Regions from separate parts of the Paenibacillus sp. PL2-23 genome, predicted to be linked through region 2. Evidence: riboswitches for the same ligand, from Rfam matches in the RefSeq annotation. Region 2 holds a riboswitch; each other region holds the start of a gene.
The links. Region 2 has a riboswitch for cyclic di-AMP ahead of AB1S56_RS23950 (C40 family peptidase). Riboswitches for the same ligand answer to the same signal wherever they lie in the genome.
Positions count from the first base shown of each region.

Region 1: linked by a shared signal. The riboswitch ahead of AB1S56_RS09965 (TrkA family potassium uptake protein) and the one ahead of AB1S56_RS23950 (C40 family peptidase) in region 2 are both predicted to bind cyclic di-AMP.
Region 3: linked by a shared signal. The riboswitch ahead of AB1S56_RS17695 (hypothetical protein) and the one ahead of AB1S56_RS23950 (C40 family peptidase) in region 2 are both predicted to bind cyclic di-AMP.

Region 1 is NZ_CP162129.1:2,386,927-2,390,200, reverse strand. Features, by position in the region: gene AB1S56_RS09970 (TrkH family potassium uptake protein) at 1-804, opposite strand, end outside; gene AB1S56_RS09965 (TrkA family potassium uptake protein) at 804-1,469, opposite strand; cyclic di-AMP (ydaO/yuaA leader) riboswitch at 1,566-1,737, opposite strand; gene AB1S56_RS09960 ((Fe-S)-binding protein) at 1,892-3,262, opposite strand; gene AB1S56_RS09955 (FAD-linked oxidase C-terminal domain-containing protein) at 3,255-3,274, opposite strand, start outside.
Region 2 is NZ_CP162129.1:5,412,633-5,415,906, reverse strand. Features, by position in the region: gene AB1S56_RS23955 (MFS transporter) at 80-1,312, shown strand; gene AB1S56_RS23950 (C40 family peptidase) at 1,428-1,913, opposite strand; cyclic di-AMP (ydaO/yuaA leader) riboswitch at 1,918-2,068, opposite strand; gene AB1S56_RS23945 (glutamine--tRNA ligase/YqeY domain fusion protein) at 2,308-3,274, shown strand, end outside.
Region 3 is NZ_CP162129.1:4,035,255-4,038,528, forward strand. Features, by position in the region: gene AB1S56_RS17680 (Glu/Leu/Phe/Val dehydrogenase) at 1-16, shown strand, start outside; gene AB1S56_RS17685 (hypothetical protein) at 68-379, shown strand; gene AB1S56_RS17690 (aldolase catalytic domain-containing protein) at 452-1,411, opposite strand; cyclic di-AMP (ydaO/yuaA leader) riboswitch at 1,581-1,761, shown strand; gene AB1S56_RS17695 (hypothetical protein) at 1,766-2,215, shown strand; gene AB1S56_RS17700 (FAD-dependent oxidoreductase) at 2,301-3,274, opposite strand, start outside.

The DNA.
Region 1 (3,274 bases), 2.5 Mb from region 2:
CTCGGGCCAGCTCAGGGCGCCGAACACAGCGGGGTTAAGCAGCTCAAGCCCCAGTATGACCAGAAACCCTCCACCTGACAGCATCGCTGTTATAAGCAGCACAATCTTGGTATGAAGCGAGAAGCGGCTCCAGCTTCTTTTGCGATACACATCCACAATAACAATAAATCCGATGCCGCCCATGATGAATAGGCTCGTAATGGCCAGATTCACGATAGGATCCCCTGCATAACCGACGAGACTGTCCGGCCAAAGCCCGAAGCCGGCGTTGTTGAAGGCTGAAACCGCGTGGAAGACGGCATAATAAGCCGCTTGCCCCGCTCCCAGCTCCGGCATCCATCGTAGCCACAGCAGCGCGGCGCCGGCTGCCTCGAATGAGAAGGTAATCAGCACAATCGCCTTGACCAGCTTGACCAGCCCTTTAATGGAGGTCGATTTGGTGGATTCCTGGATGAATACACGGTGCTTGAGTCCAATTCGTTTGCCCAGCAATAAGGCAATAATAACCCCATAAGCCATAAAGCCCATACCGCCGATCTGGATAAGCAGCATAATGACGTATTGTCCGAACAATGAGAAGGACGTTCCCGTATCAATAACTGTCAGTCCGGTGACGCAAACGGCCGATGTCGCGGTGAAGAGGGCGTCCAGCAAGCCGACGGATTCTCCGTCTGCCGACGACACCGGAAGCGCCAGCAGCAGCGCGCCCGCCGCTATAATGGCCGCAAAGCCAATAATCGTCCACTGATGCGGATTCAGCCCCCTTTTGTTCCGTAAGCCCGCAATGTCCATAATGGCCCCCATTAATCCTCAAGCGCTCTCTCGAAACGCTGAATATCCTTATTATTGCCAATGACGACAAGCATATCGCCCTCAAAAATGACCTCATCGGCATAAGGGGATACGATCAGCTCGCCCCGCTTTCTGCGGATCGCCATAACGGAGCAGCCGTATTTGGCTCGAAAATTTAACGTTTTTAACGTTTTGCTGTTGAATGTGGACGGCGCAAGCACCTCCACTAGACTGTGCTCGGGGGAGAGCTCCACATATTCGATCATATTTTTGGAGGTTACCTGATGAGCAACCCTGATGCCGGTATCCCGCTCCGGGTGTACGATATGATCGGCGCCAACACCCTCCAGCATGCGCTGATGGTAGTCGCTTGTCGCCTTGGCCGTCACCGTCCTGAGCCCCAGATCCTTCAAGATCAGCGTCGTCAGAATACTGGACTGCAGATCCTCTCCAATCGCCACGATGGCATGATCCATATTGCGGACGCCAAGCTTTCGCATCAAATTTTCGTCTGTAGAATCCGCCTGGAACACTTCCGTCATAACGGAGGCGAACTCCTGCACAATCCTCTCGTCCTTGTCAATGCCCATAACCTCGTGGCCCATGGACAGCAGCGTCCTGGTGACGCTGCCTCCGAACCTGCCCAAGCCAATTACCACAAATTGCTTCCTCATCATCGCCAGGCCTCTCTTCTCCTCAATTCACAACAGCAAAAAGACCACAGAGAAACAAGCTCTCTGTGGTCTAGGTAACATAGGTCACAAGTGAACGCCTTTATCTCTCGAGCAACGCTTACGAGGTTAGCTGTCGGATTCGGGAGTCGAGCTCTCCCTACCATACAAATGGATTCACCCCTGTGACGGCGCAATGTATCGTTCAATCGTTGCGTAAGCGCCACTTTGGTTCCCCCGCTTTTCCTTTCGGAAAACTCAGCGTTTCACTTATTCGGTTATGAGCCTATGCTACTCCTTTCTTGCCATATTGTAAAAGTCGATTCCCGTTCGCAATAAGCGGATTCCGATAAAAAAACGAAGCTTGCAGCGCTTACATTCAGGCATTGGGCACGCAAGCTTTAATTATTTCGTTTTTTTGCCGTTTTTCATGTAGAAGCAGGCTGAAGGCGCTCATGCAAATAATCCACAATATGAAGGGCTTCCATATGCGTCTCCGGAGCATGCTTCTGGATGCCGAGCTTCATCTGAAGCAGACAGCCGGGATTGCTCGTCAGCATATAACGCGCTTGGGTAGCCGAAGCATGCTCCATCTTGTGCTTCAGTAGTTGTCCCGCCATCTCCGGCTGGGTTACGTTGTAGATGCCTGCGGAGCCGCAGCAGCGATCCGCCTCCTTCATCTCCGTGTATGCGGCACCCTCCACGCTTCGGAGAAGCTTCCGGGGCGCGTCTGAGCTCTTCATCACGTTGCGCAGGTGGCAGGAATCCTGATAGGTAATCGCGATGGCGCCAGCCTCGCCGGAACCCTCCGTGAAGCGTGGCACACGCCCCCGCTCCATAATCAAGCTGCTCACGTCAATAACGCGGGAGGCGAACCACCTGGCGTCCTCTCTAAGCCTCTCGTCCCGCTCCTCCTGCAGAAGATGATCGTATTCCACCAGCAGCGCGCCGCAGCCGCCCGCGTTGGAAACAATATACGAAACTCCCGCTTCCCGGAACGCCGCAATATTGTTTTTCGCCAGCGACCGAGCCTCGGCCAGCTCACCGCTATGCGCGTGCAAGGCGCCGCAGCAGGCCTGCGACTCCGGAATCACAACATCAAAGCCCGCCTCTGACAGCAGCTTCACCGTATTGACGTTGGTGCCCGCGAACATCACGTCCATTATGCAGCCCCGGAACAGCGCGACCTTGGCAATCGGCTCTCCCTTGGCAGGGTAGAACGAGCCGAGCCGCTCCACAACACCCTTCGATGTTGCGTCAGGCAATATACGCTCCATCTCGCGCAGATGCTCCGGCAGCAGCTTCATGATCCCGCTTCCTCTGGCCAGCTTGCGCAGCCCCGACTTCTGATACAACGCCATGGAGCCGCCCAGCAGCTTCAAGCTTGCCCGCTTCGGGAATACGCCGCGGAACATCAGCTTACGTAAGCCTGCGACAGGGGCGCGGTGCTCCGCATGAGCCTCAATGGCGTCTCTGGTCTGCTCGATCAGCGCCCCGTATTTGACGTCGGCTGGACAAGCCGGCTCGCAGGCGCGGCAACCCAGGCAATGATTCATCTGATCCTGGAACGCCTGGTCCGGATCCATTAACCCGTCGGCGACCGCCTTCATCAGTGCGATTCTGCCGCGAGGGGATTCCGGCTCAATGCCCGTCTCCCGGAAGGTGGGACAAGCCGGAAGACAAAAGCCGCAGCGCATACAATTCGTGAGCTGATCATAATCCAGCTTGTTCAGCAGCGTCTGCGCCAGAGGATTCGCATGCTGGATATTCGGTTTTCGTCTGATATTTATTTCAGCCATGCTGAATGACCA
Region 2 (3,274 bases):
GTTATTAGAGTTTGTCATACAGCTATTATATCAGAGCAGCGTCGGTTCAGGCGTGGAGGAACAAGGAGAACATACGGTAATGAAAAAGCTAATGTGGCTGGGCTGCTTGTCCTATCTGGTCATCGGCATCGCGCATGTCGTTGGCGGAGCCGTTCTGGAGCAGCTCATCGACTATTATGGCCTGACGTACAGGGACGGCGGGCAATGGATTATGAACCAATTCCTCGGCTTTCTGGCGGGGGTGCTGCTTGCTCCCTCCTTGACGGCGCGAGTAGGCAAGCGTACGGCGGTCTTGATTGGACTTGGGCTGCTGACCATCGCCGAAGCGGCTTACAGCCTGCTGCTCCCTTGGGGCTGGATGCTGGCATTTGCGCCGCTTGCAGGTATCGGCTTCGGCATGACCGAGGCGATTGTGGGAGCCGCCGTCATTGATCTGGTGAAGGGCAAAGCGTCGGCGATGAGCCGGCTGGAGACATTCTTCGGCTTGGGAGCGCTTGTCATTCCGCTCACGGCTGCTTATTTGATTCAGCTCCATATATGGCAGCTGTCCTTCCCGATCCTATCGGCCATGGCCGGCATCACTTTCGTGCTATGGCTGACGATGTCCTTCGGCGCTCTGGAGGACAGCTTGGGTATGAGGTGGACAGCGGCGTCAGCCGAGGCGGAGGGTAAGAAGGCGGCTTCTCCCTCCGACGCGAGGACGTCCCTGGCTCCCGTTCACGCCAGAGGCTGGCTGGGCTATTCGTCGCGTTCGCTGCCGTTCCTTATCATGAGCGCGCTCTTCTTCCTGGTATACGTCGGTGTGGAGATGAGCTTCTCGAATTACCTTCCCTCTATCCTAATCGAGCGTATGGGCATGGAGGAGGCTTCGGCCGCCGCGGCGCTGAGCTTGTTCTGGGGGTCGGTCGTGCTGGGGCGATTGTTCGCGGGAGTGCTGGCCGATCGGATAGGGCATGGCCGTTATCTGGCGCTGTTCACTGCTGGGGCGACCCTGGCCTTCGGAGGCTTGGCGGTATCGGCAACGGAGGGGATGGCTCTCATCTTAATTGGATTGATCGGCTTATGCTTCTCCGGCATATTCGGCATTGCGCTCGTGTATGCGAATGGCTTGCTTCCTGGCATGACGGAGCGAACGACGAGCTTGCTGGTGGCGCTGGGCGGCTTGGGCGGAGCCCTGCTGCCCCGGCTAACGGGCTGGCTGATGGACAGCTATCCCGTTGGGACGACTATTCAGAGCCTGGCAGGCTCAGTCGTGTTGATGCTTATGGTCCTGCTGCTGATGCTGGCGCTTGGACGAAGACTGCGGAATTAATGGGAAGACAAGAAGGCTGCTCTATCGCTGGGACGATAGAGCAGCCTTCTTCAGATTCCTGCGGAGCATCCAAGCGGGCGCCTTCCCTAGGAAGGCGCCCGCTGTGTACGATGGCTTATTGTGTTGCTTGCGTGAACGTCTTGAACGTCTCTTCATCCATTACGCGGCGCGCGGTAACGAAGCGCGACTTGTAGTAAGAGGATTCAAGCTTGTCGACTGTTACGCCCTTACTAGTGGAGGCATGAGCGAAGCTGCCGTCTCCAACGTAGATGCCAACATGCGAGATGCCGCCGTTGTTGTGGCCGCTTGTGTCGAAGAAGACAAGATCTCCTGGCTGCAGATCAGCCTTCGCTACCTTGGTGCCAACGGACGCTTGATCTACCGATCTGCGCGGGAGGTCCAAGCCCATCTTCCCGAATACGTATCCCGTGAATCCGGAGCAGTCAAAGCCCTTCACGGATGTGCCGCCATACGAATATCTCGTGCCAATTAAGTCGTCGATAATGCCGTCCATCTTGGAAGCGCTTGCGAATACGCTTCCCGCCTGGAATGCGAGCAGCAGAACGAGGCCCGCAAGGATCATGCTTACTTTCTTCTTCAATTGGTGGAGCTCCTTCCGGTGCCTACGAGGTTAGCTGTGGGGTTCGGTTGAAGGTTCCCTATGATCTCCAAGGCGTTCAGCGAGCCGAACGTCGAGATCAATTCACCCAGAGTGGTTCCCCCGTTTCCCGATCGGGAATTAGGCAGTATGATTAAACAACTTAAGGTCTACTATAATGGCAAATTGTAGATTCGTGTTGAAAGTGAGAGGATTCTAATAAAACAAATGTTATAAAACGCAGTAAAGCGGGTATATGTTGCAGCCGGTAACGAATATACTGCGAAGCAGACAAGCTGCGACGGCGTTTGGCACGTGTAATTTCCCCATAATTTGTGTATTATAAATAGATAACGAAATTCGTAATGGGAAAGGTTGGTCGCGGGTGGAGAGCGCTGTGGAGAACAAGACATCATCCTCAAACTTTATTAAAAACATCGTCGTGGAAGATTTAAAGAGCGGCCGCGTGCAGGAAGTCATCACGCGATTCCCGCCGGAGCCGAACGGCTACCTGCATATCGGACACGCCAAGTCGATCTGTCTGAATTTCGAGCTGGCTGACGAGTTCAAGGGCAAGACGAACCTTCGTTTCGATGATACGAATCCGGTGAAAGAAGATACGGAATATGTGGAGTCCATTCAAGAAGATGTGAAGTGGCTCGGCTTCGACTGGGAGGAGCTCCGCTTCGCTTCCGATTATTTCGAGGAGCTGTACAATCGCGCGGTGCTGCTGATCAAGAAGGGCAAGGCGTACGTCTGCGATCTGACGGCTGAGCAGACGCGCGAGATGAGAGGCACATTGACGGAGCCGGGCAAGGAGAGCCCTTACCGGAATCGCGGCGTGGAGGAGAATCTCGATCTGTTCGCGCGCATGCGCGCGGGCGAGTTCAAGGACGGCGAGCGTGTGCTTCGCGCCAAGATCGATATGGCTTCGCCCAATATGACGATGCGCGACCCGGTGCTGTATCGGATCTCGCATTCGCATCACCACCGCACAGGGGATGCGTGGTGCATCTATCCCATGTACGATTACGCGCATCCGCTAAGCGACGCAATCGAGGGTATTACGCACTCCATATGCACGCTGGAATTCGAGGACCATCGACCGCTGTACGACTGGGCGATCGCGGAGTGCGAGATGGAGGCACAGCCGCGGCAATACGAGTTCGCGCGGCTGAACCTGACCAATACGGTCATGAGCAAGCGCTACCTGAAGCAGCTGGTAGATGAGGGCGTCGTCAGCGGCTGGGATGATCCGCGTATGCCGACGATCAGCGGCCTGCGCCGCAAGGGCTATACGCCGGAAGCGCTCCGCGCGTTCTGCCGCGAGATCGGTGTGGCGAAGAGCAACAGCGTGGTGGATG
Region 3 (3,274 bases), 1.4 Mb from region 2:
AGGCAAGCTGTACTAAAGCACAAAGCGCGAGCTGCAACGCTCGCGCCTGGAACGGGGGTGGAACAACATGGACATGGAGACGATCGAGCTTCGCAGCATTACGATTCACAACGAGGCGCATTCCTTCCGCAAGCTTGGCTTCCGCAAGGCGGACCTGGTTATCGTCACGCAATATGGCGACAGGCTGTGGTACATTGACGCGGAAGGCGTTGATGACGACGCGCTGCTGGCGGCCTTCGGGCAGAGCGACAATATTAAGATCGACCTCGTCGCAACCGCTGAATCCGGAGAAATGTGGACCGGCACCGGCTATCTGCATCCCAACGAGCGCAATCGCGCGGCGGCGATTCGCGGCGAAGGCGTGCTGACTCGGCAATAGGGAACACATGCATGAAGAAAGGCGCTTGCCCTTCCGCAGCTGAGCTGCAGACGCGGCAAGCGCCTCTTGTCATTAGGATCTTGAAATTTCCGGCGTGGTCAGCCGATCGTAGAAATCAACGGCTTTGTCCTTGTCCTCCGAAGCGCGAAGTGCCATAGCGGAGCGTGGATGCTCGTCGAGAATGCCTGTAATCATGTAAGGAATGATATAGCCCCACTCCTCCTTCTCGCGAAGCGGAATCATAAATTTCTCGATCATATCGAGAACGGGACGCACATTGTATTTCGGATTCTTCAGCTCCGATACCAGCAGCTCCGTGTTGCAGTTGCCGGCAGCGCGGCCCATGCCGTATACGGACGAATCCAGCAGCTCGACGCCTTTGTTAGCCGCAACCAGCGTGTTGGCGAACGCCAGCTGAAGATTGTTGTGCGCATGAATGCCCAGACGCTTGTTCGGCAGATGCTGCTGGAACTTGTCTACCAGATAGCTGAAGTCTTCCGGCTTCAGGCTGCCGTAGGAATCCACGATGTAGACAACGTCAACGACGCTATCGTTGATTTGCTGGAACGCTTCCACCAGCTGATTCTCCATGACGTTCGACAGTGCCATAATATTCAGTGTTGTCTCGTAGCCGCGGTCATGGAATACCTGCACAAGCTCAAGCGCCTTGTCCACATCCTGAATATAGCAGGCGACGCGAATGAGATCCAGAAGGCTCTCGCTGCGCGGCAGAATGTCGTTCTCGTCCACACGCCCGATATCAACCAGCGCCGATAGCTTGGTGTTGCCTTTGTTAGGGATTACCTTGCGCAGGAAATCGTCGTTCAGGAACCGCCAAGGACCCGCGCTGTCTGCGCCCTTGAGCAGCTTCGGCGAGTTCTTGTATCCGATCTCCATATAATCCACGCCAGCTTCATTCAAGCTATTATAAAGGTGCTGGACAAACTCGACGCTGAAATCCCAGTTATTGACGAGTCCGCCATCACGAATTGTACAATCGACTATCTTGCAATGACTAGTTTTCGAATGCATGTTTGCTGCTCCTTTGATTTGAACCTAAGTTCATTTTATCTACCATCATACTTGAAAAAGCGCGGGAACGCAAAGCAATATTGTCGCTTTTTGGATATTATCGTCAGCACCTTGTCCATCTGCCTATATAGCCATTTACAAACCGTTGCTTTAGAGCTAAAATATTATGTAAACATTATCGCTTAATTTTTCCTTTTGGAAAAAGCGGGGGAACCAAAGCGAGCTCGGGGCCGCAGTCGCGTCGGCCGATACGCTCGCAAGGGGTGAATCCGGGGATTTGTACCCCCGGTAGGGTCTACTCTCTAGCCCGAATCCGACAGCTAACCTCGTATGCGGACAAAGGAGAGATGTCTTATGTTGTCAGTATCCCTGCAAGATTCCTCGTTCCCTTCGGATCAGCCCCAGTTCGTCAGCGTTTCCCGCATCGAGGTTTTTGTCATTCCCGCACTTGCCGTTGATTCAGCCGGTTACCGCGTCTGTCTGCGATTAAGCAGCGACCTGGGCTACGGGTGGAGCGAGCATTTTGTGAGCGAGTGCGAGCCCAGCCTGCAGTTGGACCGGTGGAGTCCGCTGCTGCGCGGGTTTATCGGACGATTCCCGTTCGCGGCCTTGACGTCGCAGCTGACGGGGCACCTATCGCAATCCATGAATCCGGAGAATCGTGCTTACCGTCTTGTAACGGATGCCGTTCAGCAGCTGCAGAACGCAGCAGCACTGATTCGGGCAGCTGTATCTGCCGATGCTTCCCATTCCGAAGAATCCGTCCTCCAGCAGAGAGCCGTCGCTTACCTGTCTGTGGACTAGACATCTACGACCTATACGCGCAAGGAGACAAAAACCGCCTCGAAGGAGGCGGTTTTATTCGTCTTGCTAGCCATTGGTGCAGATATTAGCCCATCGCCGCCTCCGACAGCCGCGCTTCCAGCTCCCTCTCGCATGAGACACGGAAGGCCTCGGAGTAGCCCAGCAGCTCCGACATCGCTCCGATGACGGCATCCTTCCACATCCGTACCTGCTCGATGTCGAAGAAGAGGGCGCCCGTGCGGCGTATGAAGAAGTCAGCAGGGCGCAGAGCCATCTCTTCATCAATCGCATAGAGGAGAGTCGCATACAGAGCTGGCGGCAGCCCATGCCGTTCCGCGGCTGCTGCGTCTTCCCGGGCCAGCCGGAAAATCCGATCCGCATTGGCGCCATAACGCTGAGCGATAATCCGCGCCTCCTGCTTCGGAACACCGGCCTTCACTCCGGCTTCCGCGCTGCGGCTGAGGAATGCCGGCCACTTGGCCGAGCCTCCCACCTCGCCCCCGGATATAGGCAGATGCTTAGTCGCGCATGGCTTGAAGGTGCCCGAGCCCTCGGCCTGAAGCTCCTTCGCGAGCATGTTCACGACATTCTCCGCCATCTTGCGGTAGCCCGTCAGCTTGCCCCCGGCGATTGTGAACAGTCCCGAAGGGGAGCGGAATATTTCGTCCTTCCGAGATACCTCAGACGCCGATTTGCCTTCCTCATAAATAAGCGGTCGAAGTCCTGCCCAGCTGGACTCTACGTCCTCCGGCTTCAGCTGTAGACCGGGGAACATACCATTCACAGCATGAAGCACGTAGTCACGATCCGAAGCCTCCATAGCCGGATTCACGAGATCCTGATCGTAATCGGTATCCGTCGTGCCCGCATACGTCTTCCCGTCGCGAGGTATCGCGAATATCATTCGGCCGTCAGGCGTATCGAAATAAACAGCCTGTTGCAGCGGAAACCGCGTTCCATCGAACACCAAGTGAACGCCTTTGGTAAGCCTCAGCGTCTTCCCTTTCCGCGAACGGTCGAGCTCCCGCAAGGAATCCACCCAGGGACCTGCGGCATTTA